2 regions of the Mesorhizobium sp. M1143 genome follow, and region 1 is predicted to be linked to the other one. Evidence: riboswitches for the same ligand, from Rfam matches in the RefSeq annotation. Region 1 holds a riboswitch; the other holds the start of a gene.
What was found. Region 1 has a riboswitch for S-adenosylmethionine ahead of metX (homoserine O-acetyltransferase MetX). Riboswitches for the same ligand answer to the same signal wherever they lie in the genome.
Positions count from the first base shown of each region.

Region 2: linked by a shared signal. The riboswitch ahead of NKH35_RS03245 (O-succinylhomoserine sulfhydrylase) and the one ahead of metX (homoserine O-acetyltransferase MetX) in region 1 are both predicted to bind S-adenosylmethionine.

Region 1 covers NZ_JAMYMJ010000052.1:1,665-13,189, reverse strand. Annotated here, with positions in the region: gene yddG (aromatic amino acid exporter YddG) at 1-427, shown strand, start outside; gene NKH35_RS25825 (lysoplasmalogenase family protein) at 424-1,098, shown strand; gene NKH35_RS25820 (cupin domain-containing protein) at 1,095-1,520, opposite strand; gene gloB (hydroxyacylglutathione hydrolase) at 1,541-2,308, opposite strand; gene NKH35_RS25810 (class I SAM-dependent methyltransferase) at 2,426-3,208, shown strand; gene NKH35_RS25805 (ABC transporter ATP-binding protein/permease) at 3,346-5,166, shown strand; gene NKH35_RS25800 (DUF1194 domain-containing protein) at 5,231-6,019, shown strand; gene NKH35_RS25795 (glycosyltransferase family 2 protein) at 6,071-7,006, opposite strand; gene NKH35_RS25790 (DUF1330 domain-containing protein) at 7,255-7,575, shown strand; gene metW (methionine biosynthesis protein MetW) at 7,583-8,197, opposite strand; gene metX (homoserine O-acetyltransferase MetX) at 8,194-9,363, opposite strand; SAM riboswitch at 9,424-9,501, opposite strand; gene hisC (histidinol-phosphate transaminase) at 9,628-10,737, shown strand; gene NKH35_RS25770 (prephenate/arogenate dehydrogenase family protein) at 10,742-11,525, shown strand, end outside.
Region 2 covers NZ_JAMYMJ010000002.1:309,579-321,103, reverse strand. Annotated here, with positions in the region: gene NKH35_RS03255 (ABC transporter substrate-binding protein) at 47-817, opposite strand; gene NKH35_RS03250 (2'-deoxycytidine 5'-triphosphate deaminase) at 919-2,013, opposite strand; SAM riboswitch at 2,154-2,231, shown strand; gene NKH35_RS03245 (O-succinylhomoserine sulfhydrylase) at 2,289-3,479, shown strand; gene NKH35_RS03240 (ceramide glucosyltransferase) at 3,491-4,642, opposite strand; gene apaG (Co2+/Mg2+ efflux facilitator ApaG/CorD) at 4,864-5,256, shown strand; gene NKH35_RS03230 (Hsp33 family molecular chaperone) at 5,443-6,474, opposite strand; gene argF (ornithine carbamoyltransferase) at 6,583-7,494, opposite strand; gene NKH35_RS03220 (aspartate aminotransferase family protein) at 7,513-8,712, opposite strand; gene NKH35_RS03215 (GcrA family cell cycle regulator) at 9,071-9,589, shown strand; gene NKH35_RS03210 (magnesium and cobalt transport protein CorA) at 9,720-10,727, opposite strand; gene phoU (phosphate signaling complex protein PhoU) at 10,823-11,525, opposite strand, start outside.

The DNA.
Region 1 (11,525 bases):
CGTCTGTGCGCTGCTGTGGTCGTCCTATTCGCTGCTGTCGCGGCGCTTTCCGGCGGTGCCGACCTCAATCGTCACCTGGTTCTGCGCCGCCACGGCAGCCCTGTCCCTCATCTGCCATCTTCTGCTGGAAAAGACGGTGCTGCCCGATGGCCCCGGCCAGTGGCTGGCGGTGGTTGGTTTGGGGTTGATGCCGGTGGGTGCCGCCTTCTACGCCTGGGATATCGGCGTCAAACGAGGCAACATCCAGGTGCTCGGCGCGGCAAGCTATGCGGCGCCACTGCTGTCGACATTGGTGCTGATCGCGGCGGGCGTTGCCGAGCCGTCGCTGCGTATCCTGGCGGCCTGCGTACTGATCACCGGCGGCGCGGCGCTGGCGGCGAAATCGTTGTTCCTGCGCAAGGCGGCAACTGGCGGGGCAAGCGCATGACGATGCCGTTTGCCGGCGGCATCGACGCCAACGCAAATGCAACATTGATTTTTTCGCTGGTGGCGGCGGTGATCTACGCCTTCACCCTGGATATGCGGCCGACGCTGGCCCGCTCGGCGGCAAAGACGCTGGCCGTGGCCATGCTTGCGGCGCTGGCCTTCATGCAAGGTGGGCCGCTGTTGCTCGTCTCTGCGCTGGCGCTCAGCGCCGTCGGCGATGCCTTCCTGTCGCGTGACGGCGAAAAGGCCTTCCTCGGCGGGCTGGCCAGCTTCCTTGCGGCGCATGTCCTCTATGTGCCGCTCTTCCTGCTCGGCGGCGGCGGGCTGGATGTGCTCAGCACCGAGACATGGCGCGGCGCCATCGCGCTTGCCATGGCGGCCTTCGCAGTCGTCATGCTGGCGGCGCTCTGGCGCCGTGTCAGTCCCGGCCTGCGGGTGCCGATCGCCATCTATATCGCGGCCATTCTGGCGATGGGCATCTCGGCGTTGACGCTCGCCAATCCGTGGGTCATCGGCGGCGCTGTTATGTTCATGGCATCGGACGGGCTGCTTGCCGCGGAGAAATTCCTGGTTCCGGCAATAGCACCCTATCGCGCCGGCATCCGTTATGCGGTCTGGGTGCTCTACTATGCCGCCCAGCTCTGCATAACTCTTGGTTTTCTTCTGGCCTAAGGCTGCCAGCCCGGCTCGGCCATTTCAAACGCGGCGAAGTCGAAGCCCGGCGCCACGGTGCAGCCGACCAACGTCCATTCGCCGAGGCTGCGCGCCGATTGCCACCAGCCGGCCGGCACGACGATCTGCGGCCGCTCGCCCGCCGCAAGCTCAATGCCGAGCACCTGCTCGATCACCTGGTTAAGCATTGGACTACCTTCCTCGCACATCGACAGCGCCAGCGGCGCTCCGGCATGGAAGTGCCAGACCTCGGCCGCGTCCTTGACCCGGTGCCAGGCCGAAATCTGGTCCTGTTCAAGGAGGAAATAGATCGCCGTCGAATGGCCGCGCCCGGCGCCGTCGCGAAAGGTCTCGGCATACCAGCCGCCTTCCGGATGCGGCTTGAGGCCGAGCGTGGCGATGATTTCAGCGGCGCTGGTCATGGCTGATCCCGGAATGATGCTCAGAAATTGTCCTTGCGCTTGCGGATTTCCGCGAACACTTCGGCGTCGGAGGCCGCCTCCATACCGAGATGCTTGCGGATCGCCGGGTCGTGCCAGCGCAGGAACGGATTGGTCGACAATTCCTCGCCGATCGTGGTCGGCAGCGTCGCCTTGTTGTCGGCGCGCAGGGTCTCGATCTTGGCGGCGCGTTCTTTCAGCGCCGAATTGGTCGGGTCGACGGTCAACGCAAAGCGGGCGTTCGAAAGCGTATACTCATGGCCGCAATAGATGACCGTGTCGGCCGGGAGTGCGACGAGCTTCTTCAGCGACTCATACATCACCGGCGGCTTGCATTCGAACAGCCGGCCGCAGCCGAGCGCGAACAAAGTGTCGGCGGTGAACGCCACTTTCGAGGCCGGAAAATGATAGGAGACATGGCCCGCAGTGTGGCCGGGCGTGGCGATGACATCGATCCGCTCACCGCCGAGATGGACGACCGAGCCTTGCCCGACGGTCTCGTCGATGCCGGGGATCTTTTCCTTTTCCGCCTCCGGTCCGACGATGCGCAGCTTGAAGCGCTCCTTCAGCGCCAGATTGGCCTCGACATGGTCGACATGGTGGTGGGTGGTCAGGATCATCGTCGGCTTCCAGCCGGTACGCTCGATAGCGGCAATGATCGGCGCTTCTTCGGGTGCGTCGATAATGGCGGTCTCGCCGCTTTTCGGGTCATGCACCAGCACACCGAAATTGTCGCTGCGGCACATGAATTGTTCGATTTCGACCGGCATTGGCATCTCTCCATCTGTTGGCGCAGACATAGGGCGCTTGGCCGCTGATGTCATCTAGCTTTGCAGAGCCTGGCGGCTTTGTTGAACTTCGGCGGCATCGCAGCTACCGTCCCGCGCATGCATTCCGATATCGTCGATCTCCGCTCCTTCTATTCGACCACGCTCGGCCGCCTGGCTGAACGCTCGATCACCATGGCGCTGTCCTCAATATGGGCAACAGTGCCGAATGAGCGGCTGGTCGGGCTCGGCTATACCTTGCCGTGGCTGGAGCGGTTCGGCACCGATGCCGAGCGGGTGTTTGCCTTCATGCCTGCTACGCAAGGCGCCGTCGTCTGGCCGGCGAACGGGCCGACGGCTACGGCGCTGGTCTTCGACGAGGAATTGCCGCTGGTCGATTCCTGCATCGACCGCATGCTGCTCGTGCATTCGCTCGAACATGTCGAAAACCCGCGCGAGACGCTGAACGAGATCTGGCGGGTGCTGTCGCCGGCAGGGCGCGTCGTCATCGTCGTGCCCAACCGGCGCGGTGTCTGGGCGCGGTTCGAGCACACGCCGTTCGGCAATGGCCGGCCGTTCTCGCGCGGCCAGCTGACAGAATTGCTGCGCGAGGCGAATTTCACGCCGGCTTCCTGGTCCGACGCGCTGTTCTTCCCGCCATCGCCGCGGCGCTTCATGATGCGGTTCCACAATGTGCTGGAGCGCGCCGGCCGGCGGTTCTGGCCGATCTTTTCCGGCGTCATCGTGGTCGAGGCGCAGAAGCGGCTCTATCAGGGCGTGCCGGTCGCGCAGCGCGCTTCGCGCCGTGTCTTCGTGCCGGTACTGTCACCGCACGGTGCGACGCGGCTTGGCCGCCGGGCGGAAGGGGTGACATCGACGACGCGTCAGGTGACACCTTCGTGATCATCATGAAAACTGGTGTTGCGTGGGTTTTTCCCACCTATCTGTCGCAGATGCATTCGCGGTCCGTTTGAGCGGCGGATGCCTTCAAGTCTCTCCATCTGGTTTCAGCAACGCTTCTGAACGCAAGGACCTCGTGCATGGCTGATCAACCGGACAAGTCCGCCGCCGCTCAGCCGGTAACCGTCGATGCCAGCAGCCTGCGCGATCAGGTGGCGACGATCAAACGGGCGCTGATAGGCTCACCGGTGCGCAAGTGGCTGGTCTGGACGTCGGTCGGCATTATGGCGGTCATCGTCGCGACGTCGATCGGCCAGGTTCTGCTCAACCGCTGGAACCAGCCTTTCTACGATGCGCTGGCGCGTCGCGACATGGCGGCCTTCCTGCACCAGCTGATGATCTTTGCCGTGATTGCCGGCACGCTGCTGCTGCTCAACATCGCTCAGACCTGGCTCAACCAGATGATCCGGCTGAAGCTGCGCGAGGCGCTGACGCTCGACCTGATCGACCAATGGATGCGGCCGGCGCGGGCCTTCCGGCTCGCCAATGCCGGCGCCATCGGCGTCAATCCCGACCAGCGCATGCAGCAGGATGCCGCGCATCTGTCCGATCTGTCGACGGACCTCGGCGTCGGCCTGCTGCAATCCTTCATCCTGCTGGTGTCGTTCGTCGGCGTGCTTTGGCAACTCTCGTCGGGCTTCGTCTTCCACATCAACGGCTGGTCGCTGGCGATACCGGGCTACATGGTCTGGGCCGCGTTCCTCTATGCCGGCATCGCCTCCTGGCTGAGCTGGCTGGTCGGGCGGCCGCTGATCCGCCTCAACAGCGACCGCTACACCCGCGAGGCCGAGCTGCGTTCCGGGATGGTGCGCGTCAACGAGAATGTCGACGCCATCGCGCTCTATCACGGCGAAGCCGATGCCAAGAGACGGCTCGAAATCGACCTTGGCACGGTGCTGGGCGCGATGCGAAACATCTACAAAGCGCAGATCAACCTTTCCTGGGTGACCGATACCTATGGCTGGATCACCGTGGTGGCGCCGATCCTTGTGGCATCGCCGGTCTATTTTTCAGGCGATATCAGCTTTGGCGGGTTGATGATGGCGGTCGGCGCCTTCAACCAGGTGCACTCGTCGCTGCGCTGGTTCATCAACAATATCGGCGGCATCGCCGACTGGCGCGCCACGCTGATGCGCGTTGCCGACTTCCGCATTGCGCTCGATGAAACCGATGTGTTGCACGACAAGGAAAAGCGCATCGAATTCGGCGATAACGCCAATGGCAGCCTGACCTTCGAGAAGCTCCAAGTGGCCTCGCCGGAGGGCTGCACCAAACTTTCAGACAGCCATGTCGAGATCCATCCCGGTGAGCGCGTCATGATCACCGGCGACCCAGGCGCCGGCAAGACATTGTTCTTCCGCGCCATTGCCGGCCTTTGGCCCTGGGGCAGCGGGCGGATCGGCTTGCCGGCCGGAGAAACGCCGATTTTCGTGCCGCGTGTTCCGTATTTTCCTGCCGGCACGTTACGCGAAGTGCTGCATCCGAATGGCTCGGCGCCGGCTGGCGATGCTGATTTTGGGGCGGTGCTGGCCGAGGTCGGCCTCGAGCGGCTGTCATCCTCGCTCGACCGTTCCGCACGCTGGGAGCGTGAACTCAACGATGACGAACAGCGGTCGCTGGCCTTCGCCAGACTGGCCTTGCGGCAGCCGAAATGGGTGATCATCGACGAAGCGATGGACGCGTTCGATGGTCCTTCGCTGCGAAGGGTACTGTCCATGCTGGAGAAACGCCTGCCGGAAACCGCGATCCTCAACATCGGGCGCGGACTGCACAATGGTCATTTCTTTCCACGCGCATTGAACATCGTGAAGGATACGGGTGCTGCGCCACTGAAACCCGCCCGAGTCAGGACCGGCGCCATCGACCCGCCGCCGAAAGCGGCCGTGCGGCGAAAGAAGTAGAAGGGGCTTTATTTCGCCGCGATCGCGGCGAAGATTCACGGGTCCAAACGTCCGTGGTGCGGCCATGCTCGATGCGCTCAGCCTGCTTGCCTGCCTTGCCTGCACCACGCCCGTGGCTGCCCCGGCCGTTGCCGTGGATGTCGAACTGGTGCTGGCCGTCGACATCTCACAGTCGATGGACGAGAGGGAGTTCGCGCTGCAGCGCGCGGGCTATGTCGAGGCGCTCAGGCATCCCGATTTCATCAAGGCCGTGCGCTCGGGAACCACCGGGCGCATCGCGCTTGCCTATTTCGAATGGGCGGGCGTCGTGCGCGAGGATGGCGTCATCGCCTGGCAGGTGATCGACAGCGCAGAGAGCGCCAACGCCTTCGCCGACAGAATAGAAGCGCGGCCGTTCCGCAGCTTTCGCGGCACCTCGATTTCGGGCGCGCTTGCCTTCGGCGCCGGGCTGTTCGAGGGCACGGGGTTCGATGCGCCACGCAGCGTCATCGACATTTCCGGCGACGGTCCCAACAACACCGGGCTGCCCGTCGCCACGACACGCGATGCGGCGGTGGCCAAGGGCATCGTCATCAACGGCCTGCCGATCCTGATCAGCCCGTCGCCGACCTTCAGCCATCTCGACCAGTATTATGACGACTGCGTCACCGGTGGGCCCGGCTCCTTCGTGTTGCCGATCTATGCGGCCTCGGAATTCGCCACCGCCATACGCCGCAAGTTGATCCTGGAGGTGAGCGGCATCGCAGATGCGACCGTGGTCCCGATCGATGCCGCCGCACCCATGGACTGCCTGCAGGGCGAACGCGACCGGCGGCTATATTCCGACCCATATCTGCCGGAACTCGACAAATGAGGTTTGAGGCAGTTCGGAGGGGAAAGCCGCTGCGCGGCTTGTCGGCAAACTTCAGGCCGGCCGTGCACCGTATTTGTCGCGAAATTCGGCATAGAGATCGCGGCGCCAGCGCCGGCCGCCGACATAGCCACGCAACAGCTGCGGCAGCGAATAGCCAAGCGCCTTCGACGACCGGTTGGCCATATAGCCGGAGAACGCCTGCGAAACCCTGCCCTTGAGTGCATCGGCGATGAGCTGCCGGGCGATCATGTAAGGCGGAATGTAGGGGTAGCGGTCGGCGATATAGGGGTGCTTGTCGATCAAGCTCGCATAGGCTTCGACATAGCCGTCCCGGCGACCGGAGATCGAATTCTCCGAGTTGTACTTTTTCCAGTCGATCACTTCGGACAGCTGCGCGCCGCTGCGACGGGCAAAGCGCAGCAACAATTCGCGATCCTGCATGCGCGTGACGTCACTGTCGTAGCCGCCGATGGCCAGCAGCGACTCGCGCCGGGCGGTGATTGCCGACCCGGCAATGAAGATGGTCTGCGCGACAAGGGCCCGCTCCAGCGAGTCGCGGCTCAGCAGCGCCTCGCGGTTGACGCAGTTGGTGCGGCGATTGCCCTTCAGCGACACGAAGGAACTGATCAGCACTTCGAGCGAGGGATTGTTGTCGAACTGCTCCAGCGTCCGCGCCAGGCGATCCGGCAAATAGACGTCGTCGGAATCGAGGAATGTCACCACCGGCGCCTGCGCCCGCTCGATGCCGGCATTGCGGGCGGCATTGGCGCCGCGCCATTTCGAGCCAACATAGATCAGCCGTGGATCGCGGATTTCGGCAAGTGCGGCTGCCGTACCGTCGGTCGAGCCGTCATCGACGACAATGTGTTCGAACCGGGGAAAATTCTGCGCCAGCACGCTCTCCACGGCGCGCACCACCTTGCTGCGGCGATTGTGCGTCGGTGTGATCACCGAGATCAGCGGAGCGAGGTCGGTTGCCTTGGACATGTTGCTTCGATTGTGCCCCGAAATGCCTGGAGGCCGGAGGTTTTGATGGTCGCCGTCCAAGCCTTACCCCGGGATGGCATTCGATTCGACGCTACAAAAAACCAGCGGCAATGTCATCACAAACTGTTGAGCCAGGACGCCGGTAAGCCGGCCGATTACCCCAGACGTAATCGACCGATGGCCATCATGTCTGCAGATTGCGCCAACGAAGCCGGTCGTCGGGCTTCGATCTCACAGGGAGTTCAGCCATGGCCGCCTACGCCGTCGCCCATATGCGTCAAGTCACAATGGGCCCGCAGATTGTCGAGTATCTGCAGAGGATCGACGCCACATTGGAGCCGTTCGGCGGCCGCTTCCTTGTCCACGGCGGCGACATGGACGTGGTCGAAAACGAATGGCCCGGGCATCTGATCGTCATCGAGTTTCCGGACAGGGCGCATGCGTGGGGCTGGTACGATTCATCAGCCTATCGCGAGATTCTGGCCTTGCGCACCGACAACTCCCACGCCGATGTGATCATCGCCGATGGCGTTCAGCACCCGCACAAGGCGACGGACGTGCTGGAATAGGGGCAAACTACCGCTTCAGCAAGAACACCGCTTGCTGGCCGAAGAAATTCCAGAACCACCATGGCATCGACAGGCCGATCTTCTGGCCGTTGCCGTCGAGCGCGGTGGCTTTCTCGACCGAAGCGCCGAGTTCCTCGACCAGATTGACGAAGTCGCGGATGGTGCAGAAATGGATGTTGGGCGTGTCGTACCAGGAATAGGGCAGGTCCGCGGTCACCGGCATCCGGCCATTGACGAACAGCGACAGCCGCACCCGCCAGTGGCCGAAATTGGGGAAGGAGACGATGGCGCGGTTGCCGATTCGCAGCAGCTCGTCGAGCACCAGCTTCGGGTTGCGGGTCGCCTGCAGCGTCTGAGACAGGACGACGAAGTCAAAACCCTTGTCCGGATAGAATTCGAGGTCGGTATCGGCATCGCCCTGGATGACCGAGAGACCGCGCGCCACGCATTCATTGACGCCGCGCTGTGACAGCTCCAGCCCGCGGCCGTCGACCTGCTTGGTCTCCTGCAGGAGTTCGAGCAGCAGGCCGTCGCCGGAGCCGACATCGAGCACCCGCGACTGCGGCGGTATCAGGTTGGCCACGACTTCGAGGTCGACGCGCTGGCTGCCATTGACGCTCATGAGGCGAGCCCCCTTGCGCGGGCCGCCGAGCCGATGAAGCCCTTGATGGCGGCAAACAGTTCGGGTTCATCGAGCAGGAAGGCATCATGGCCGCGGTCGGTGTCGATCTCGACGAAGGAGACGGAGGCGCCGGCGGCGTTGAGCGCATGCACGATCGAGCGGCTCTCCTCGGTCGGGAACAGCCAGTCCGAGGTGAAGGACACCAGGCAGAAGCGGGTCTTGGTCCCGGCAAAGGCATCTGCCAACCGGCCGCCATGGTCGGCGGCGAGGTCGAAATAATCCATCGAACGGGTCATGTAGAGGTAGGAGTTGGCGTCGAAGCGGTCGACGAATGTCATGCCCTGGTGGCGCAGATAGCTTTCGATCTGGAAATCTGCGTCGAAACCGAAGGTCAGCGCTTCGCGGTCCTGCAGATTGCGGCCGAATTTCCGATGCAGGGCGGCTTCCGACAGATAGGTGATGTGGGCGGCCATGCGCGCCACGGCGAGCCCCTTTTCCGGGCGCTTGCCGTGCTCGAAATATTTGCCGCCATGCCAGTCCGGATCAGCCATGACAGCCTGGCGGCCGACCTCGTGGAAGGCGATGTTCTGCGAGGAATGGCGTGCGCCTGTGGCGATCGGCAGGGCCGAGAAGACGCGCTCGGAATAGCATGACGCCCATTCCAGCACCTGCATGCCGCCCATCGAGCCGCCGAGCACGCAAAACAGCTTTTCGATGCCGAAATGGTCGACCAGCATCAGTTGCGCCCGCACCATGTCGCGGATGGTGATGATTGGCAGGTCGAGGCCGTAGGGCTTGCCGGTGGCGGGATTGGTCGAGGCCGGACCGGTGGAGCCGAGGCAGCCGCCGATGACGTTGGAGCAGATGACGAAGAAGCGGTTGGTGTCGATGATCTTGCCGGGACCGATCAGCACTTCCCACCAGCCGGGCTTGCCGGTCACCGGATTGGTGCTGGCGACATGCTGGTCGCCGGTCAGCGCGTGGCAGACCAGGATGGCGTTGGTGCGGGCATCGTTGAGGGCGCCATATGTCTGGTAGGCGATCTGGAACGGCGACAAAAGCGTGCCGGCGTCGAGCTTCAGCGGCTTGTCAGGGCCAAAACGCAACACAGGGCTCGACGGGTTGTCGGCCTCGTTGTTGGTTTTTGTAGCGCGGAGCGCGGCCATGTGACTCTCCTTGCCCGCCGTCAGGCAATAAAAAACCGGCAATGCGATCGCAAAGCCGGTTACGTCACGCAAACGGCCCTTTAGCGAGTTGTTTAACGTGGCTGCAAGCCGACCGGCCAAATCACCACGGAACTGTTGCGTTCTTCTAGAACTCGTGCGGCCCGGCGTCAACGGCCAGCTATTGCCCGCCTCTCGACATTCGCGGCTACGGCTTGTATTTCCGCTGCGGCCTCCGGACGGAGGCATTCTCGATGGATTTGCGACATGGACAAGAAAGCGGACAAGGCACGGCCGACGCCCCGCGCGGGCATTATGGACATCGACGCCTATGTGCCGGGCAAGAGCACTGCCCCGGCCGGCGTCGCCAAGGTCCATAAATTGTCGTCGAACGAGAACCCGCTCGGCCCGTCGCCGAAGGCGATCGAGGCCGCGCGTGAAGTGGCTGCCAAGCTCGATGTCTATCCCGACGGCACCGCCCGCCGGCTGCGCGAAGCGATCGCCGAGGTGCATGGCCTCAACCCGGCGAACATCATCTGCTCCAACGGTTCCGACGAGATTTTGGGCCTGCTGGCGCAGACCTATCTTGCGCCAGGCGATGAGGCGATTTTTACCGAACATGCCTTCATGGTCTACAAGATCTACATTCAGTCGGCGGGGGCCAAGCCGGTTGCTGTGAAGGAAACCGAGGAGCGCGCCGACGTCGACGCGATCCTGGCCGCGGTGACGCCGCGGACCAAAATCATCTTCCTCGCCAATCCCAACAATCCGACCGGCACCTATCTGCCGTTCCAGGAGGTCCGCCGTCTGCATTCCGCGCTCCCGGGCAACGTGCTTCTGGTGCTGGACGCGGCCTATGCCGAATATGTCAGGCGCAATGACTATGAGGCCGGCATCGAGCTGGCGGGCAGCGCACAGAATGTGGTCATGACCCGCACCTTCTCCAAGCTCGGCCTTGGCGGCGCGCGCATCGGCTGGATGTATGGCCCACTGCACATAGTCGATGCCATCAACCGTATCCGCGGCCCTTTCAACGTTAACGCAACAGCGATCGAGGCCGGCATTGCCGCCATCCGCGACCGCGCCCATGTCGAGCGCAGTTCGTTGCACAACGAGACCTGGCTTACCTGGCTGAATGAAGAGCTGACGAAGCTTGGGCTGCGCGTGACGCCCAGCGTCGGCAATTTCGTCCTCATCCACTTTCCCGACGACAAGAGGCATTCGGCTGAGGCGGCGGACGACTACCTCACCCAGCGCGGCTATATATTGCGGCGCGTTACCGGCTATGGCTTTCCCAATGCGCTTCGCATGAGCGTCGGCACCGAAGAAGCCAATCGCGGCGTCATCGACGCCCTCACGACATTCCTGAAAAGCTGAAACAATGACATTACCGATGTTTGAAAAGATCGCGCTGGTCGGCATCGGCCTGATTGGCTCGTCGCTGGCCCGCATCATCCGCCGCGAGGGCCTGGCCCGCCATGTCGCCATCGCGACGCGCAGCCCGGCCACGCTGGCACGGGCGAAGGAGCTCGGTCTTGGCGAGAGCTACACCACCGACGCCAGGGAAGCGGTCCGCGATGCCGACCTGATCATCGTCTCGGTGCCGGTGGGATCGTCGGGCGAGGTGGCGCAAGAGATCGCGCCGGCGCTGAAAAAAGGCGCCATCCTCACCGATGTCGGTTCGACCAAGGCCTCCGTCATTGCGCAAATGCAGCCCTATGTGCCGGAAGGCGTGCATTTTATTCCGGGGCACCCGCTGGCAGGTACGGAGAAATCGGGCCCGGATGCGGGTTTCGCCGAGCTGTTCGAAAACCGCTGGTGCATCTTCACGCCGCTGCCGGGAACCGATCCGGCCGCGCTGGAAAAGCTGTCGGAATTCTGGCGGCGCTGCGGCTCCAACATTGACACGATGGACCCGCAGCATCATGACATGACGCTGGCCATCGTTTCGCATCTTCCGCACATCATTGCCTACAACATCGTCGGCACGGCCGACGATCTGGAATCGGTGACCAAGTCGGAAGTGATCAAATATTCGGCTTCCGGTTTCCGCGACTTCACCCGTCTGGCCGCCTCCGACCCGACCATGTGGCGCGACGTGTGCCTGCACAACAAGGATGCCATCCTGGAAATGCTGGCGCGCTTTTCGGAGGACCTCGCCTCGC
Region 2 (11,525 bases), on a different contig from region 1:
CGCCTATCGATTCCCTCGCGCCCCCCTGACTCCGGCGGGCCGGAAGTCAATAAATATCGAAATCGAAATACTTGGCCTGGATCTTCTTGTAAGTGCCGTCGGCGACGATGGCGTCTATCGCCGCATTCAGCTTGTCGCGCAGCGCCGTGTCTTCCAGGCGGACAGCGATGCCGGCTTGGGTCTCGGTGCCCTTGACGTCGCCGACAAGCTTGCAGCAGCCTTCGCTCGCCTTCTTCAGCCAGTCCATCAGCACGAACTTGTCGGAGATGACGGCATCGAGACGGCCGTTCTGCAGGTCGGTGATCGCCTCTTCCTGGGTGGGGTAGAGTTTCGCCTCGGCGCCGGCCTTGCCATAGGCGTCCTGCGCATAGTCGGCCTGGGTGGTCGAGGCCTGCGCGCCCACCGTCTTGCCGGCAAGGGCTGCCGGTTCGGTGGAAGTGAGGTCGCTGTCCTTCGGCGCCACCAGTGCCAGCGGCGTCGTGTAGTATTTGTTGGTGAAGGCGACCTGTTTCTTGCGCTCCTCGGTGATGCTCATCGAGGCGATGATGGCGTCGAACTTTTTCGCCTGCAGCGCCGGGATGATGCCGTCCCAGTCCTGGGTGACGATCTCGCACTCGACCTTCATCTGCGCACACAGCGCATTGGCAATGTCGATGTCGAAGCCCTCGATCTTGCCGTCCGCGGTGATGGTGTTGAAGGGCGGATAGGCGCCCTCGGTGCCGATCTTCAATTTCTCCTGCGCCTCAGCCAGCGAGCCGGCCGATATCACCAGCATGGCAGCGCTCGCTGCCGATATGATCCATCTTGAAATCTGCATTTTGGTTCCCCTTGCGCGCCGTTCTCTTGCCGGCCACCGAAAGGCAGCCAAGCATGGTGAGGCAGCGCAGGCAAGTATTTTGCCTGACGGTGATCGAAGGTTCAGCCGGCGGGGCGGAAATGCTTGGAGAGCTTGAGGCCTTGCGCCTGGTAATTCGAGCCGAGATCGGTGCCGTAAAGCGCCTGCGGCCGCTTCAGCATGTGTTCGTAGACCAGCCGGCCGACGATCTGGCCGTGGTCGAGGATGAACGGCACTTCGTGGCTGCGCACTTCGAGCACCGCCCGGCTGCCGGTGCCGCCTGAGGCCGAATGGCCGAAGCCCGGATCGAAGAAGCCGGCATAGTGAACACGGAATTCGCCAACCAGCGGATCGAAGGGCGTCATCTCGGCGGCGTAGAGCGGCGGCACGTGCACGGCTTCGCGGCTGACCAGGATGTAGAACTCGTCCGGGTCGAGCACCAGTTCGCCGGCGCCGCTCTTGTAGAGCGGCTCCCAGAAATCGACGGCATCCTGGGCGGCGCGCTTGTCGACATCGACCAAGCCGGTGTGATGCTTGCCGCGATAGCCGACCAGGCCGTTCTGGTCGCCGTCGAGATCGATCGACAGCGCAATGCCGCCGCCGGAAATGTTGGGCGGCTCGGTCGCCACCAGCATCTCGGCGCGGTGCAATTCGTTCAGTTCTGCCTCCGACAACAGCGCGTTGCCAGTGCGAAAGCGGATCTGCGACAGCCTCGATCCGGCGCGTACGACGATCGGGAAGGTGCGTGGACTGACTTCGAGATAAAGCGGCCCGTGATAGCCGGGGGCGATCTTGTCGAACTCATGGCCGCGATCGGTCATCACCCGGGTGAAGATGTCGAGGCGGCCGGTCGAGCTTTTCGGGTTGGCCGAGGCCGACACGTTTGCGGGCAGCGCCAGGCTTTCGAGCAGCGGCACGATGTAGACGCAGCCGGTTTCCAGCACCGCGCCCTCGGCGAGACTGAATTCGTGCAATTTCAGCCGGTGAAGCTTGTCGGCCACCAGATGATCGGGACCCGGCAGGAAGGAGGCGCGCACGCGAAAAGCCTTGTCGCCGAGCCTGAGATCGAGGCTCGCCGGCTGCACCTGGTCGACATCGAGCGCGCGCGGCGACTTCAGCGCGCCGGACTGAAACAGCGCGGAAATGTCCTGATCGGGAAGAATGCCTGTCTGCCGCAAAAGGCTGGCTCCGCTCCAAGGTCGGTCTCTTTGTGGCAGGTTCTTGCCGCAAAACCGCTGGATATTATTGCGGAACCTGCCTGGTACAAACCTCTTAATGAAGCCGGCAATTGACGCAAGCGCAGGTGAGGTCTAAAGGGTCGTTATCCCGTGGTGATTTGGCCGGTCGGCTTGCAGCCACGTTAAACAAGTCGCTAAAGGACCGTCGGGCCGCAAGGCCATATGGACCGGTTGCGACTTTCGCGGCCGGTTTTTTTGTGTCTGGAACAAAAGCGATGAGCACCAAGAAGCGTAACTGGAAACCTCAGACCGCACTCGTGCACGGGGGAACGCTGCGTTCCCAGTTCGGCGAGACGTCCGAAGCGATGTACCTCACCCAAGGCTATGTCTACGAGACGGCGCAGGCTGCCGAGGCCCGTTTCAAGGGCGAGGAGCCGGGCTTCATCTATTCGCGCTATGCCAACCCTACCGTCGACATGTTCGAAAAGCGCATGTGCGCGCTGGAGGGTGCCGAAGATGCGCGCGCCACGGCGTCCGGCATGGCGGCGGTGACGGCAGCGCTCCTGTGCAGCGCCAAGGCCGGCGACCATATCGTTGCGGCGCGCGCGCTGTTCGGCTCCTGCCGCTGGGTGGTGGAGACGCTGGCGCCGAAATACGGCATCGAGGCAACGCTGGTCGACGGCACCGACATCGCCAACTGGGAAAAGGCGGTGCGGCCGAACACGAAACTGTTCTTCCTGGAAAGCCCGACCAATCCGACGCTGGAAGTGGTCGACATCGCAGCGGTGGCGGCGCTCGCCACCTCGATCGGCGCCAGGCTGATCGTCGACAATGTCTTTGCCACGCCCTTGCAGCAGAAGCCCTTGCAGCTCGGCGCCCATATCGTCGTCTACTCCGCGACCAAGCACATTGACGGCCAGGGACGCTGTCTCGGCGGCATCATCCTGTCGGACAAGAAATGGATCGACGAGAATTTGCACGACTATTTCCGCCACACCGGCCCGAGCCTGTCGCCGTTCAACGCCTGGACGCTGCTCAAGGGCCTGGAGACGCTGCCGGTTCGGGTGCGCCAGCAGACGGAAAGCGCGGCCAAGATCGCGGATTTCCTGGCAGGACGGCCGGAAATCGCCCGCGTCATCTATCCCGGCCGCGCCGACCACCCGCAGGCCGACATCGTCAAGAAGCAGATGACGGGCGGATCGACGCTGATCTGCCTCGACGTCAAGGGCGGCAAGCAGGCGGCCTTCGCCTTGCAGAACGCGCTCGACATCGTGCTGATCTCCAACAATCTCGGCGACGCCAAGAGCCTGATCACCCATCCGGCGACCACCACGCACAAGAACCTCAGCGACGAAGCTCGCGCCGAGCTTGGCATCGGGCCGGGAACGCTCAGGCTGTCGGTCGGTCTTGAGGATACGGACGATCTGCTGGAGGACGTTGCGCAGGCGCTGAAGGCAGCCGGATAGGCCGCGAGGCGTCACGCTCCCGACGAAACCTCTTCCAGTTCGGCCGTCTTGGTGCCGATGGTCATGATGTTGCCGCGCCAGTCGACGGCGCCGCTCAGCCAGCCGCGCGCCCAGATGGCGGGAAGCATCATGTCGCGCACCATCATCGCCGGGACCATGCGCAGCGACAGGTGCCAGCCCTTGGCCGCGGCCAGCGCGCATTCGGGAATGTAGGCCGCCGTCAGCACGGCCAACACCGTGGCCGGCAGGCTGATGCCGGCACTTGCGGCCGCCACCAGCGCCAACGCCAACGGCACGGCGACGCCGGTCAGGATCTCGGGTGCGAAAAACAGCGGGAAAGTGACGCGGCGCAACCGCGCCCAGCGCGCCTGGCGCGACCAGATGTCGGGAAGTCGGCGCTGCCCCAGTGGTTGCTCGAAAGGCGAGGCAACGAGATTGACGTGCAGGCCCAGTCCGTTGACCAGCTTGGTTGCAGCAGCATCCTCGGCGATCTCGGCGGCCAGCGCACGGATACCGCCACTGGTATCGAGCATCGGCTTGTTCCACAGCATGCTCTTGCCTTGGGCAAAGCCGAGACCGAGCGCCTCGCCGGCATATTGCCAGCGCGCCTGCAGCGTGTTGAGGAACGCGCATTCGACCTCGGCCCAAAAGCCATCCGGCCGAGAGCCGATCGGCGTCGAGCAGATAAGCCCGGTATTGGTCCGCCAGGCCGCCATCAGGTGCTGGACGTAATCCCTTGGCATCAGCACATTGGAATCCGCCAGAATAACCCAATGATAGCGCGCCGCTTCCCAGCCCTTGACGCAGTTGTTGAGCTTCGGGTTGCTGCTGACGCGGTCGTCGCCGATCAGCAGCCGGGCCGGCACGTTGGGAAACAGGACGATCGCCCTGTTTATCAGTTTGACGACGGGATCGTCGGCGTGAGCGACGCAGAAGATCAGTTCGTAGCGCGGCCAGTCGAGCGAGAAGGCTCGCTGCAGCGTCTCTTGTGTGAACGGCTCCACGCCGCGCGACGGTACGACGATCGAGACCGGTGGCTGCTCGTCGGACGGCGGAGGGATAAGGCGACGCGCTTGCAGTTTCGACGAAGCAAGCAGGATGCTGGCGAGATTGGAAAGAAGCAAAGCGGAGGAAGCGAAGGCGGCTGTGAGAGCTAGTTCCATGAGATCTGGTCACTCCGGAAAGGCCGCTCGCGGCTGCTTTGTCAGTCGACAGATGGGCCTTGAGTCGCCGGCAAGGTTTGCCCACACCAACACTGTCATGTGTCACTTAAATGACATTGTTTGTCGGCACCTCCGCTTTGAGGCTGGCAGGACATGCCGTTGTGCGCGTATCAAACCGCATAGCGCGACAAATGTTCCTTGCCGCGCAACCGGAGCAGCCCATGTATCGCGCCGTCACGCGCAACATCGAAGTGCAGGTCAGACCGTTCTACCTGGAGGACCGCTCGGACCCGGCGGAGAACCGTTATGTCTGGGGCTACCAGGTGACGATCGACAACCAGTCGGACGATTTCGTGCAGCTTATGTCGCGTTACTGGCACATCACCGACGGCAGCGGCCGGATCGAGGAAGTGCGCGGCGCCGGCGTGGTCGGCGACCAGCCTGAGCTCAATCCCGGCGACAGCTATCAATACACGTCAGGCTGCCCGCTCTCGACGCCCTCCGGCTTCATGGTCGGCCACTACACCATGCGCAACAAAAAGGGCGAGACGTTCGACGTCGCTATTCCCGCGTTTTCGCTGGATCTGCCGGGGACGCGGCGGACGGTGAATTAGGGGTTTTCTCCCCATCTCTATACGGGGAGAAATGCCCGGCAGTGCAACGAGGGGCGCCGCCGGACTCATGAGGTTATCTTCCACGCACATGACGTAGGCTATGCGCGGCCATTCACCAAAGTTCGCGCTGCCCCTCATCCGCCCTTCGGGCACCTTCTCCCCGTGAACGGGGAGAAGGAAGAGATGCTACTGAGTTGCAAACTCCGCCGGGTCGAAGTCGTACTGCTTCGAGCAGAACTCGCAGGCGACGTGGATGCCGCCATCTTCGGTGCTGTCCTTGATCTCCTGCGCGGAAAACCCCTCGAGGATGCCGCGTATCTTGTCCCTTGAGCAGGAACATTGGTCGGCGACCGGCACGCCGCCGAAGACGCGCACGCCATGTTCGTGGAACAGCCTGTAGAGCAGCCGCTCGGCGCCGATGGTCGGGTCGATCAGCTCGGTCGGCTCGATGGTGCCGAGCAGCGCCACCAGCTCGCGCCACGAATTGTCGGCCGGCTCCTGCGTCACGTCACGCGGATCGCCGTCGCCGCCCGAAATGTCGGGCACGCGCATGCGCTCGGGTGACTGCGGCAGGAACTGCGCCAGGATGCCGCCGGCGCGCCACTGCTCACGAGCGCCGCCGGGACCTGGCGTCAGCAGCTTGGCCACCGACAGCCTGAGGTCGGTCGGGATCTGCTCCGACTGGCGGAAATAGGTGCGCGCGGCGTCCTCCAGCGTCTCGCCGTCGAGCTGGACGATGCCCTGATAGCGCTGCGTGTGCGCGCCCTGGTCGATGGTCAGCGCCAAAACGCCGCTGCCCAGCAGCGTCTGCTGCGAGGTCTGGCCTGCGGCCACCAGGGCCTCCAGCCGGTCGGCGTCGAAACGCGCATAGGCGCGCAATGCCGAAGGCGTGGAGAAATCCGCGACCAGCATGTCGACCGGGCCGTCGGTGCGGGTCTGCAGGATGAACTTGCCTTCGAATTTGAGCGAGGTGCCGAGCAGCACCGTCAGCACACAGGCTTCCGCGAGCAGGCGGGCGACCGGCTCGGGATAGTCGTGACGGTTGAGGATGGCGTCGAGCATCGGCCCGAGTTGCACGGTGCGGCCGCGCACGTCGAGCGGGCCGACCTCGAAGGGTACGACATGATCGTCGCCGGCATAGCCGAACTCGCCGAGTCTGGGGTGATGTTCAGTCACTTGATGCGTTTCCAACATGACAAAGCTCCAGGGCGCGGCCATGCGGCCCGGAGGGGTGCATGCGTCCAAACGCGCTTGATTTGCGTGATGGGGCGCAAATAGGCATCGCGCCGCCCCGGATCAAGCGCTTGGAGATCAAGCGCCTGGAGATCAAGCGCCCAGACACCAGGCCAAAACCGCCTTCTGGGCGTGGAGCCGGTTCTCGGCTTCGTCGAAGACAACCGAATGCGGACCGTCGATGACCTCGTCGGTGACTTCCTCGCCGCGATGCGCCGGCAGGCAGTGCATGAACAGGGCGTCGGGCTTGGCCCTCGCCATCAGCGCCGCATTGACCTGATAGGGCGAGAAGACATTGTGGCCGCGGGCGCGGTGTTCCTGGCCCATCGACACCCAGCAGTCGGTGACGATGCAGTCGGCTTGGTCGACGGCTTCCTCGGGCGAGCGGGTGAAGTGCAGCTTGCCGCCATTGCTCTTCGACCAGTCGATATGCTTTTGCGCCGGCTCGCTGCCTTCCGGCACTGCGACGTTCAGGTTGAAGCGGAACCGCGCCGAAGCTTCGAGCAGCGAATGCAGCACGTTGTTGCCGTCGCCGGTCCAGGCGATGGTCTTGCCGGCAACCGGACCGCGATGCTCCTCGAAGGTCATGATGTCGGCCATCAGCTGACAGGGATGGGTGTCGTCGGTCAGCCCGTTGATGACCGGAATCGTGGCATTCTCGGTCAGCTCGAGCAGCCGCTCATGCGACGTGGTGCGGATCATGATGGCGTCGACATAGCGCGACAGCACCTTGGCGGTGTCGGCAATGGTCTCGGAACGGCCGAGCTGCATTTCGGTGCCGGTCAGCATGATGGTCTCGCCGCCGAGCTGTCGCATGCCGACGTCGAAGGACACGCGCGTGCGCGTCGACGGCTTGTCGAAGATCATGGCCAGCACCTTGCCTTCGAGCGGTTTGGTCCGTTCGCCGGCCTTGAGGCGCGCCTTGCGCACCACCGCATCGTCCAGCATCAGGCGCAGATCGCCTTCGGAAACGGCGGAAAGATCGGTGAAATGGCGAAGGCTCATCGGGAATGGTTCTCGGGATTACTTCGCGGCGGCCGCGGCGATGGCGTCGGTCAGGCCCTTGGCGCCGGCGCGGATGCGATCGAGCGCTTCGCCGATCTCGGCGTCGGTGACGGTCAGCGGCGGCAGCAGACGAATGACGTTGTCGCCTGCCGGCACCGCCAGCAGATGCTGGTCGCGCAGCGCCATGTTGACCTTGGTGTTGGGCATGGCGCATTTCAGGCCAAGCATCAGGCCGCTGCCCCTGATGCCTTCGATGACATCAGGAAATTCGTCGGCGACCGCCGCCAGGCCCTGCTTCATCAGCAATGCCTTGCGCTGGACGTCTTCGAGGAAGCCGTCTTCCAGCACGACGTCGAGCACAGCGTTGCCGACCGCCATGGCCAGCGGATTGCCGCCGAAAGTGGTGCCATGCACGCCTGCCGTCATGCCGACGACAGCGTCGTCGGTGGCGAGGCACGCGCCCATCGGAAAGCCGCCGCCAATACCCTTGGCAATCGCCATGATGTCGGGCGTCACGCCGGTCCATTCATGCGCGAACAGCTTTCCGGTGCGACCGATACCGCACTGGACCTCATCGAAGATCAGCAGCAGGCCGTGCTGGTCGCAGAGCTGCCGCAGCCGTTTCAAGGATTGCGTCGGCACCGGGCGGATGCCGCCCTCGCCTTGCACCGGTTCGATCAGGATCGCGGCGGTCTCTGGTGTGATCGCCTTTTCGGCGGCGTCGATGTCGTCGAAGCCGACCTGGTCGAAGCCTTCGACCTTGGGCCCAAAACCTTCGAGATATTTGTACTGGCCGCCGGCGGCGATGGTCGCCAGCGTGCGGCCGTGGAAGGCGCCTTCGAAGGTGATGACCCGGAAGCGCTCGGGATGGCCCTTGACGAACTGGTAGCGGCGCGCCGTCTTGATCGCGCATTCGAGCGCCTCGGCGCCGGAATTGGTGAAGAACACCTTGTCGGCGAAGGTGGCGTCAGCCAGCCGCTCGCCGAGCCGGGCCTGCCCCGGGATCTCGTAGAGATTGGAGACGTGCCAGAGCTTGGCCGCCTGTTCGGTCAGCGCCGAGACCAGATGCGGATGGCTGTGGCCCAACGAATTGACCGCGATGCCGCCAGCGAAATCGAGATATCGCTCGCCCTTGTCGGTAACCAGCCAGGTGCCTTCGCCATGGTCGAAGGCCAAAGGGGCGCGGGCAAAGGTCTCGTAAAGCGCCGAACCGCTCATTATATGCGTCTCCGGTACCGGAAAAATCAAAAAAGCCGCCAAAGCGGCGGCCTTTGCGGCTTATCGTGTTTTTCGGCCATGAAGTCAACGAAAACGTCGCGCAGAGGCGCGCGGCAAGCTCCCGACGAGACGCCGGCTCATAAGCGACCGGGCAAGTTGGGGAAAACCTAAAAAACCGATTCGTGTTGCACCTGGGACTCTTGTCACCGAGTCAACACATGAGGTAATTGTAGTCGGGAAATAACTAGATTTCGTGCGGCGGACCTAATCACCTAATATATGTGGTGTCTGCCCCGGCAAAGATTGCCGGGTCGGGAACGGATTCCGGCTGCCGCACACATAGCAGGAGCGCGGTCTCATGAACTGGACTGACGAGCGGGTCGAACTTCTCAGGAAACTGTGGTCGGAGGGCTTGAGCGCAAGCCAGATCGCCGCACAACTCGGCGGGGTCAGCCGCAACGCGGTCATCGGCAAGGTGCACCGGCTGAAGCTGTCGGGCCGCGGACGCTCGACCGCGACGCCGGCGCGTCAGAAGAAGACAACGCAGGGATCTTCGATCCAGAAATCGGTGCCTCGCGCCGCAACCACGCAGCGCCATGTCACGACGTCGATCGGGGCGAACGCGCTGCAGGCGCAGTTCGACGCCGAGCCAGTGGCGCGCCACTACATCCGCCCGGTCGAAAACGTCGTCGTGCCGATCTCGCGGCATCTGCAGCTCACCGATCTCACCGAGCGCACCTGCAAATGGCCGAATGGCGACCCGCTGTCGGAAGACTTCAACTTCTGCGGCAACGAGGCGGCTGAAACCGGACCTTACTGCAAGTACCACGCAAGGGTGGCGTTCCAGCCAGCTTCAGAGCGGCGCAGGAGCCGGTAGTTAGGAATAGGGATTGGGGACTGGGCAGTAGGGAATGGGGTAGCGCTCGTGAGGCGCTACCTTATACTGCCTACTGCCTACTGCCTACTGCCTACTGCCTACTGCCTACTGCCTACTGCTGCCTGCCCCCTCACAGCCACCCACTCTTCCGAAATCGCCAATACAAAAACGAGCAGATCAGCGCGATCGAGACCAATACGACGGGATAGCCGTATTGCATCTTCAGTTCCGGCATGTCGTCGAAATTCATGCCGTAAATGCCGGCGAGCGCCGTCGGCACCGCCAGGATCGCCGCCCATGAGGCCAGCTTCTTGGTGTTCGCGGTTTCCTGGCTCTGGCCGACCAGCAGGCTGGCTTCGAAAGCGAACGCCAGAACCTCGCGCAGGCTGTCGATCTTTTCCTGCACGGTGCGGATATGGTCGGTGACATCGCGAAACAGCGGATGCATGGCGGTATGGATCTGCGGCAGGTCGGCGCTGGTCAGCCGGCGGCAGACCTCGACCAGCGGCAGCGCCGCATTGCGCAGGCGCAACAGATCGCGGCGCAGCATGTAGAGCCGCTCGATGTCGGGACCGGTCATCGGCTTCAGCAGCACCCTGTCCTCGATCGCCTCGACCTCGTCCTCGATCTGCTCGAGCACCGGCATGTAGTTGTCGACGATGAAGTCGAGAATGGCGTAGAGGACGAAATCCTCGCCCTTGGCCAGTGAGTGCGGACAGCTTTCCCAGTGCTGGCGCACGGCGGCGTATGAGGTCGAGGGACCATGCCTGACGCTGACGATATAGCCGGAGCCGACGAACAGATGCGTCTCGCCGAAGGTGACGCGTCCGTCGATCAGCTGTGCAGTGCGGGCAACGATGAACAGCGCATCGCCATATTGCTCGATCTTCGGCCGCTGGTGCGGATGTTCGGCGTCTTCAATCGCCAGCTCATGCAAATGGAATTGCGCCTTGACGCGCAGCAGAAGCTCGCGGTCGGGTTCGAGCAGCCCGATCCAGACGACATGGCCCGACTTCTTGGCCCATTCACCGGCTTCCTCGATCGGAATGTCGGCGATCCGCTTGCCGGCGGTGTAGACGCTCGACGCGATGATGCCGGACGATGCCGGCGCCGGCTTGAACTCTCGGACATATTCCATCGCAGCCTCCTGAGCGCCTGGCCTTGGCCAGGAACCGAGACGCTAACATCCGGGCAGTTTAGCGCAATATGATTAAGCGTTCGAGGGGCGCGCGATCACTTCACCGGCAGCGCCGGCAGGGCAACCTTGTCGGTCTTGTCGCCCTTTGGACGCTCGGCCGGCAACTGCTCGCCGGTGACGATGTAGTAGATCGTCTCGGCAATGTTGGTGGCGTGGTCGCCGATGCGCTCGATGTTCTTGGCGCAAAACAGCAGATGCGTGCACGGCGTGATGTTGCGCGGATCTTCCATCATGTAGGTCAAAAGCTCGCGAAACAGCGAGGTGTACATGGCGTCGATCTGGTCGTCGCGGTCGCGAACGAAGCCTATTTTCTCGACCGAGCGCGAGGCATAGACGTCGAGCACTTCCTTGAGCTGGGTCAAAGCGAGTTCGGCCAGCGCCTCGAGGCCGCGAAACAGGCTGGTCGGCTGGCGGCCGTCAATGACGCTGACCACACGCTTGGCGACGTTCTTGGCGAGGTCACCGACCCGTTCGAGGTCGGCCGAAATGCGGATGGCGCCGACGATCTCGCGCAGATCCGTCGCCATGGGCTGGCGCTTGGCGATGATGACGATGGCTTTGTCGTCGATTTCGCGCTGGCCATCGTCAAGCACGATGTCGTCGCGGATGACCTTCTGGGCGAGGCCGGGATCGGCATTGACCAGCGCCTGGATCGCCTGCTCGACCATGCGCTCGGCATGGCCGCCCATCGCAGCGATGCGCTTCGCCAGGTATTTCAGCTCTTCGTCATAGGCGCTG